One region of the Paenarthrobacter sp. NPDC089307 genome, then DNA from elsewhere that is predicted to be linked to it. Evidence: riboswitches for the same ligand, from Rfam matches in the RefSeq annotation. Region 1 holds a riboswitch; each other region holds the start of a gene.
The links. Region 1 has a riboswitch for S-adenosylmethionine ahead of AB0N72_RS11870 (aminotransferase class V-fold PLP-dependent enzyme). Riboswitches for the same ligand answer to the same signal wherever they lie in the genome.

Region 1 (2,258 bases):
GATCGAAACCAAGCCCGACCTCACACCCGTCACAGATGCGGACAAGGCTGCCGAGGAAGCCATCCGCGGTCAGTTGTCACGCTCGCGTCCCCGCGATGCGGTGCTGGGGGAAGAGTTCGGCAGCAGCGGCCACGGATCGCGGCGTTGGATCATCGACCCCATCGACGGGACGAAGAACTTTGTTCGCGGCGTTCCGGTATGGGCCACGCTGATCGCGCTGGTGGACGAGGGCGAACCGGTAGTCGGCGTGGTCAGCGCCCCGGCCCTGGGCAAACGTTGGTGGGCCGCCAAGGACATGGGTGCGTACATGGGCAGGTCCCTGGCCTCGGCAACGCGCCTCAAGGTCTCCAATGTTTCCCGCCTGGCCGACGCCTCCATGTCCTACTCCAGCCTTTCCGGCTGGAAGGAACGCGGCAACCTCGATGAATTCCTGGGCCTTACCGAGGACGTCTGGCGCACCCGCGCGTACGGGGATTTCTGGTCTTATTGCCTGGTGGCCGAGGGCGCTGTGGACATCGCCTGCGAACCGGAGCTGAATCTCTACGACATGGCGGCCCTCGTCCCCATCGTTACCGAAGCCGGCGGTCGCTTCACATCACTGGAGGGCGAAGACGGCCCGTTTGGAGGCAACGCCCTGGCCACCAATTCCATCCTGCATTCGGAAGTCCTCAAGCGGCTCAATCCCGGACTGGATGACCTGCTTCAGCCCCCGGCCTGAGTCCCGGCCATCCTTCGGCTCTTCGAATTTTCGACGGCGGCAGCCCACTTTTGTGGGCAGCCGCCGTCTTTTCTTCGCCGAAACGAGCTTTTGGCGCTCCACGTAACAAAGTGCTTAACAAACTCCACGGCTTTGGAACGGTCCCCGGATGTGCCTTAGCCTTTTTTACAGGTCACGAGTGCCAGCGCTAAACCCCGGTTAGCTGGCCGGCAACCCTCCATTCGCGGTGGGGTGCCCCGGGTGACGACCCGGCCGGTCCGGAACGGATGCGGCAAGCGCGGATCCCCTGCGGGGGTCCCTCTTGAGTGAGGTCCCATGAGCACTGTCACGTTCAACTCAAACATCATTCCTTCTTTCGTTGACGAATCCGTCCCTCTGTCAGCCGCTGCGCGTCCCCTTGCGGCAGTCACCGGCGCCGAGCTGCAGGCTCCGCTAATCCAGGGCGGCCACGTCCGCTACGCCAACCTCGACTACGGGGCATCGGCACCTGCACTGACCATCGTCTCGGCGTACCTTAACGAGGTCCTGCCCTACTACGCCAGCGTCCATCGCGGTGCAGGATTCGCCTCACAGATCAGCACTTCCGTCTATGAAAACTCGCGGAACATTGTGCGCGAGTTCGTTGGTGGCCGGGCCGATGACTCCGTCATTTTCACCCGGAACACCACCGACTCGTTGAACCTGTTGGCCGGCTGCCTTCCCCAAGTGGATGGCCGGTTCGCTGGCGAGGTCCTGTACCTGGACATTGAGCACCACGCCAATCTGCTGCCCTGGCAAGGAGTGCCGCACCGCAGCGTCGTCGCCGCTCCCACCTTGGCCGGGACACTGGAAAAGATTGAAGCCGAACTGGCCCAGGGCGGCGTCAGCCTCCTGGCCGTCACTGGCGCCTCGAACGTCACTGGCGAGATCCTGCCCATCGCCCGTCTTGCCGCCTTGGCGCACCAGCACGGCGCCCGGATCGTAGTGGACGCCGCGCAGCTCGCTCCGCACCGCCGGGTCAACATCTCCGAGGCAGACATCGACTACATCGTTTTCTCCGGGCACAAGCTCTACGCTCCGTTCGGCGCAGGAGTGGTGGTGGGCCGCCCGGACTGGCTCGACGCCGGCATCCCGCACCTGGCAGGCGGTGGCGCTGTCCGCGAAGCCCGTCTGGACTCTGTCAGCTGGGCCACCGGGCCGGCACGGCACGAGGGCGGGTCCCCCAACGTCCTGGGTGCAGCAACACTCGCCCGGGCCACCCAGGTAATCGCGGGCCTGGACCAGGAAGAGTGGCACGCGCACGAAGCCGGCATCCGCAGCTACCTCGTTGACGGCCTGGAAGCCATCGACGGCGTCACTGTCCACCGGATCTTCAGCGATTCCGAGGACACCATCGGAGTGGTCAACTTCTCCGTGGAAGGTTTCGACGCCGGCCTGGTCGCTGCATATTTGGCCGCCGAGCACGGCGTGGGCCTCCGCGACGGCCGCTTCTGCGCCCACCCCTTGCTCAAGCGGCTTGGGCTGCCCTCGGGTTCCCTGCGGGCAAGCTTCGGCGTCGGCT
Region 2 (2,258 bases), on a different contig from region 1:
TGCTCCGACAACTGGCCGATTTCCGTGAGGAAGCCATCGTGGCCGATCGGGGCCGCGATGGTGTGCACCGGAACAACGCCCGGAAGTGCCGCTGCCAGTTCCCTGGACTGGGCTGGGAAATACAGCCTGTCCGTGTCCACCGCAGCTACGAAGAATTCAGCTGTCGTACGCGAAAGGGCCTCCTCCAGCGTGCCGCGTCCACGCGTGATGTCGTGGGACATGAGTGCTTCGGTGATAGCGATATAGCTGTTGGCATCGAATCGGCGGACTAGCTTCGTCCCTTGGTGATCAAGGTAGCTTTCCACCTGGTAGCGTCCGCGCTCGCCCAGCACTGCCGCAGCCAGTGGTGACTCCTGGTGCTGGGCTTCCCTGCCGAACCTCAGGTCCAACTCAATGGCTGAGCGGTAGGTGATGTGGGCGATCCGGCGGGCCAGCGCAAGGCCGTGTTCCGGGGCCGCGCCGCCATAGTAGTCCCCGTTGTTGAAATGCGGGTCCTGCCGGATGGCGAGGGTTTGTGCCTGGGCGAAGGCAATTTGTTCGGCAGTACTGTAGGCGCCCACCGAAATGACGGCGCAGCGCTTGACCCTTTCCGGGTACGTAACGGCCCATTCGAGCGCCCTGGCCCCGCCCATCGAGCCGCCCAGGACAGCATGCCAGGCTTCAATCCCCAGCAGGTCCGCCAAGCGGGCTTCGGCGACGGTGCTGTCACGAAGAGTCACCAGCGGGAACCGCGACCCCCAGGGCTTGCCGTCGGGCGCTTTGGAGGAAGGCCCGGTGCTTCCGTAACAGCCGCCCACAATGTTGATGGATATGACGAAGAAACGGTTGGTGTCGATGGTGGCACCGGGCCCCACGAGCTGCTCCCACCAGCCTTCCTCGTCCGTGGCACCGCGGGCAACATGGGTGCTTCCCGTCAGGGCATGTTGGATAAGGACAGCATTGGAGCAATCTGCGTTGAGTTGTCCCCATGTTTCGTAGGCCAGTACGACGTCGGGGAGGTAACCGCCGGCTTCGAGCGCCAGCGGACCTATGCCCGCGTATTTGACTGTTCCGTCTTCTTCACCGGATTTGGGAAGGGCTGTAGCAGTGATGGTCATTCCTTTGATACCTAACCTCGCGCTTGCCTGTCGCCTTGCGTGCGAACAGGCCAGGTCCTCACCCGGGGCACCCCGCCGCGGAAGGAGGGTTGCCGGCCAGCAAGCCGGGGCTATCTGCTGGCACTCATGACCTAATACGTAGAGTCTAGGAAAAACACCATGGTTCTGGCGAAGAATGTGACACCAGTGTGACGTTCAGGGCTCTTTTGATTCACCAAAGAGCACCCTGGACTGCCGCCCGGCGAATAATCGTCGATCCGGGCGGCAGGCCTGAATGTATCAGCTGTGTGCGTGAACCGCCTGCTCAGGCACCCTTGGCAGCGCGGAAGCCGGCTTCAAGGTCGGCAATGATGTCGTCGATGTGCTCAATGCCAACGGACAGGCGGACCAGGCCCGGGTTGACGCCGGCGACGAGCTGCTGCTCCGCAGTCAGCTGGCTGTGGGTGGTCGACGCCGGGTGGATGACCAGGGAGCGGACGTCGCCGATGTTGGCCACGTGGGAGTGCAGTTCGAGCCCGTCCACGAAACGTTTTCCGGCTTCCACGCCACCCTTGATGTTGAAAGCGACGATGGCGCCCGTGCCTTGGGGACCGTACTTCCGGCCGCGCTCGTACCAGGGGCTGGACGGCAAGCCCGCGTAGGCGACCGATTCGACGTCGTCATGGTCCTCAAGCCATTGAGCCACCTTGGTGGCGTTGGCCACATGGCGTTCCACACGCAGGCTCAGCGTCTCCAGGCCCTGGGCGATGAGGAAGGCGTTGAAGGGGGCCACTGCGGAGCCGAGGTCGCGAAGAAGCTGGACGCGGGCCTTCAGGATGTAGGAGAGGTTGGCGCCAAGGGCACCGTCCTTGCCGAGATCGCGGGCATATACCAGCCCGTTGTAGCTGGGGTCCGGGGTGTTGAAACCCGGGAAGCGCTCAGGGTCCTTGCCGAAGTCGAAGTTGCCGGAATCAACGATCACGCCGGCAATGGCCGAACCGTGTCCGCCCAGGTACTTGGTGGCGGAGTGGACCACAATGTCGGCGCCCCATTCGATGGGACGGATCAGGTAAGGGGTGGAGAGCGTGTTGTCCACGATCAGGGGCACGCCTGCTTCGTGTGCCACGCCGGCAACGCCCTCAATATCCAGCACATCCTGGCGTGGATTGGAGACGACTTCGC
Region 3 (2,258 bases), on a different contig from region 1:
ATCATCACCTACTTCGTGGTGTACACCTTGGGCCTGCTGATCGGCCAGGACATCTGGCAGCGCGTCTTCACCGCCAAGACCCCCACAGTTGCCCGTTGGGGCGGCGCCACGGCAGGCGTTTACTGCATCCTGTACGGCATCGCCGGCGCCCTGATCGGCCTGGCAGCCCGCGTCGCCCTCCCGAACATCGACGTCGCCAACCTCGGCAAGGACGTCGTCTACGCAGAGGTCGCAACACACATCCTGCCCGTCGGCATCGGCGGCCTGGTTATGGCAGCAGCCGTTGCCGCCATGATGTCCACCGCTTCGGGCGCCTTGATCGCCGCCGCTACGGTGGCCCGCGCCGACGTCGTCCCGTTCGTGGCCAGCTGGTTCGGCAAGACCATCAACACCGATGACACCGAAAACCCCGAGCACGACGTCAAAGCGAACCGCTACTGGGTCCTGGGCCTGGGCATCGTTGCCGTACTCATTTCCATGGCGGCCCAGGACGTGGTTGTCGCCCTCACCATTGCCTACGACATCCTGGTAGGTGGCCTGCTGGTCGCCATCCTTGGCGGCTTGGTCTGGAAGCGCGGAACGGGCATCGCTGCCGCATGGTCCATGGCAGTCGGCTCGGTTCTGACACTTGCCCTGCTCATCATGTACGCGGTTGGTGCCATCCCCAGCGAAGATGGCGTCTACGCCAACGAGCCCATCTACTGGGGCCTCGGCGCCTCCCTGCTGGTCTACATCGTGGTCTCCCTGCTGACGCCGCCTACCGACGCAACTGTCCGCGAAGCCTGGGACAAGCGCGTTGCCGGCGCAATTTCGGAGGAATTGCCGCCGGAAGTTCACCCGGTCGGCAGCAAGTAACGTACAGAGCTGAACCCGAATAAAGCAATTTACGACGGCGGTGCCGCCCCTTTCCGGGGCAGCGCCGCCGTTTGCTTGCGTCCGGGACGCAGTAGCCAGGGCTGCCTTGCGCCACGGGGTATCGCCTTGCGTCACGGGGTATCGCCTTGCGCCTGGGCGTATGAGGTACTGTTGTCCCAGCTTCAAGAGATGTGGCGCCAAGCTCCGACTGGCCGCACACCAACCCCATGTTCACGGGTGGTTCGGATGAGGAAGCGGCCCGTCCCGGACCTGAGACAACCGAGCGGGCAAGAGCACACTCCCCGGGAGCAGCACCTTGCCATACCAGAGCGAGACCAGCCAAAGCAGCGCACGCCCGGCCCGTGGCACCCCATCCGGCGCCCGGGCAGGCACGGTGATTCCCGCCGTCGACCTTTACCTCGGCACGGTGACCATAGTGGCCAGGAACAACACCATGCATTTCCGGCATCCCCAACCGCGGCAGATCGCCGCCGCGCTGGCGCAGGCCGTCCGTCCTTCCACGTGGTGTGAGGCTTCCAGGACGCTGACGGTCACGATTGCCGCGGTGGGGAAACGGGACGGCCAGCCACGCACCTTCACCTTCGACAGCCGGGAAGGGGCCTAGATTTCCTCTTCCTCGCCGCGGAATTCCTCGGTTTCGTCGATCGGCACCACGCGTTCGTCGTCCTCGGGGGCGTCCACTTCCTCCACCCAGGGTTCATCCACTTCCTGGTCTTCGGCGTAGTCGTACGCCGGGTCCGACTCGATGGTTGTCCGTTCCGGATAGTTGGCGTGTGATTCGGTGGTGTCCATGCTGCTACCTCCGTCCCGTGGGCCCTTCAAGGCCCGTTGGCCAAATGCGGGGAGGTCCCCCGCCCCTGTCCTTCCATCTTGGGCACCGGCGCAAGCGGCGGTCAAGGAAGGCCGCACAAAAGGGCAGGCCGCGATCGGAGATTACGGCGCACCGAACATTCCAGCTAAGGAATACCAGCCAAAAATCCCCGCAAATACGCGGTAGTGTGGACCGTGCAATGGGGCCTCAACAACCCCACCAAGCACAGGAGATAAAGTGCAGATGCACCAGGAATCCCACAGTTCGTCGAGCCCGGCTCCGGACCCCACCCCCGAAACCGGAACCGCCAACACGGCCGGAGACCCCGCAGCACCCACGGCGTCGGACATACGGCGCTGGCGGCAATACTTGGCCGACGAACGCGCTGAAGCCGCGGTCTACCGTGAGCTCGCCCAGCGCCGCGATGGGGAGGAACGCCAGATCCTGCTGGCTTTGGCCGAGGCCGAAGGACGGCACGAGGCACACTGGCTCAAACTCCTGGGAGAACACGCCGGAATGCCCAAAGCGGCTTCCGCCCGCAGCCAGTTCCTGGGTTTCCTGGCCCGCAACT

Region 2: linked by a shared signal. The riboswitch ahead of AB0N72_RS04825 (homoserine O-acetyltransferase) and the one ahead of AB0N72_RS11870 (aminotransferase class V-fold PLP-dependent enzyme) in region 1 are both predicted to bind S-adenosylmethionine.
Region 3: linked by a shared signal. The riboswitch ahead of AB0N72_RS06620 (hypothetical protein) and the one ahead of AB0N72_RS11870 (aminotransferase class V-fold PLP-dependent enzyme) in region 1 are both predicted to bind S-adenosylmethionine.

Annotation. Positions count from the first base shown of each region.
Region 1 is NZ_JBFBHE010000004.1:339,414-341,671, reverse strand. It holds gene hisN (histidinol-phosphatase) at 1-718, shown strand, start outside; SAM riboswitch class IV at 889-1,002, shown strand; gene AB0N72_RS11870 (aminotransferase class V-fold PLP-dependent enzyme) at 1,034-2,258, shown strand, end outside.
Region 2 is NZ_JBFBHE010000002.1:177,894-180,151, forward strand. It holds gene AB0N72_RS04825 (homoserine O-acetyltransferase) at 1-1,097, opposite strand, end outside; SAM riboswitch class IV at 1,112-1,229, opposite strand; gene AB0N72_RS04830 (bifunctional o-acetylhomoserine/o-acetylserine sulfhydrylase) at 1,402-2,258, opposite strand, start outside.
Region 3 is NZ_JBFBHE010000002.1:596,401-598,658, forward strand. It holds gene AB0N72_RS06615 (sodium:solute symporter) at 1-855, shown strand, start outside; SAM riboswitch class IV at 1,036-1,155, shown strand; gene AB0N72_RS06620 (hypothetical protein) at 1,172-1,480, shown strand; gene AB0N72_RS06625 (hypothetical protein) at 1,477-1,668, opposite strand; gene AB0N72_RS06630 (VIT1/CCC1 transporter family protein) at 1,931-2,258, shown strand, end outside.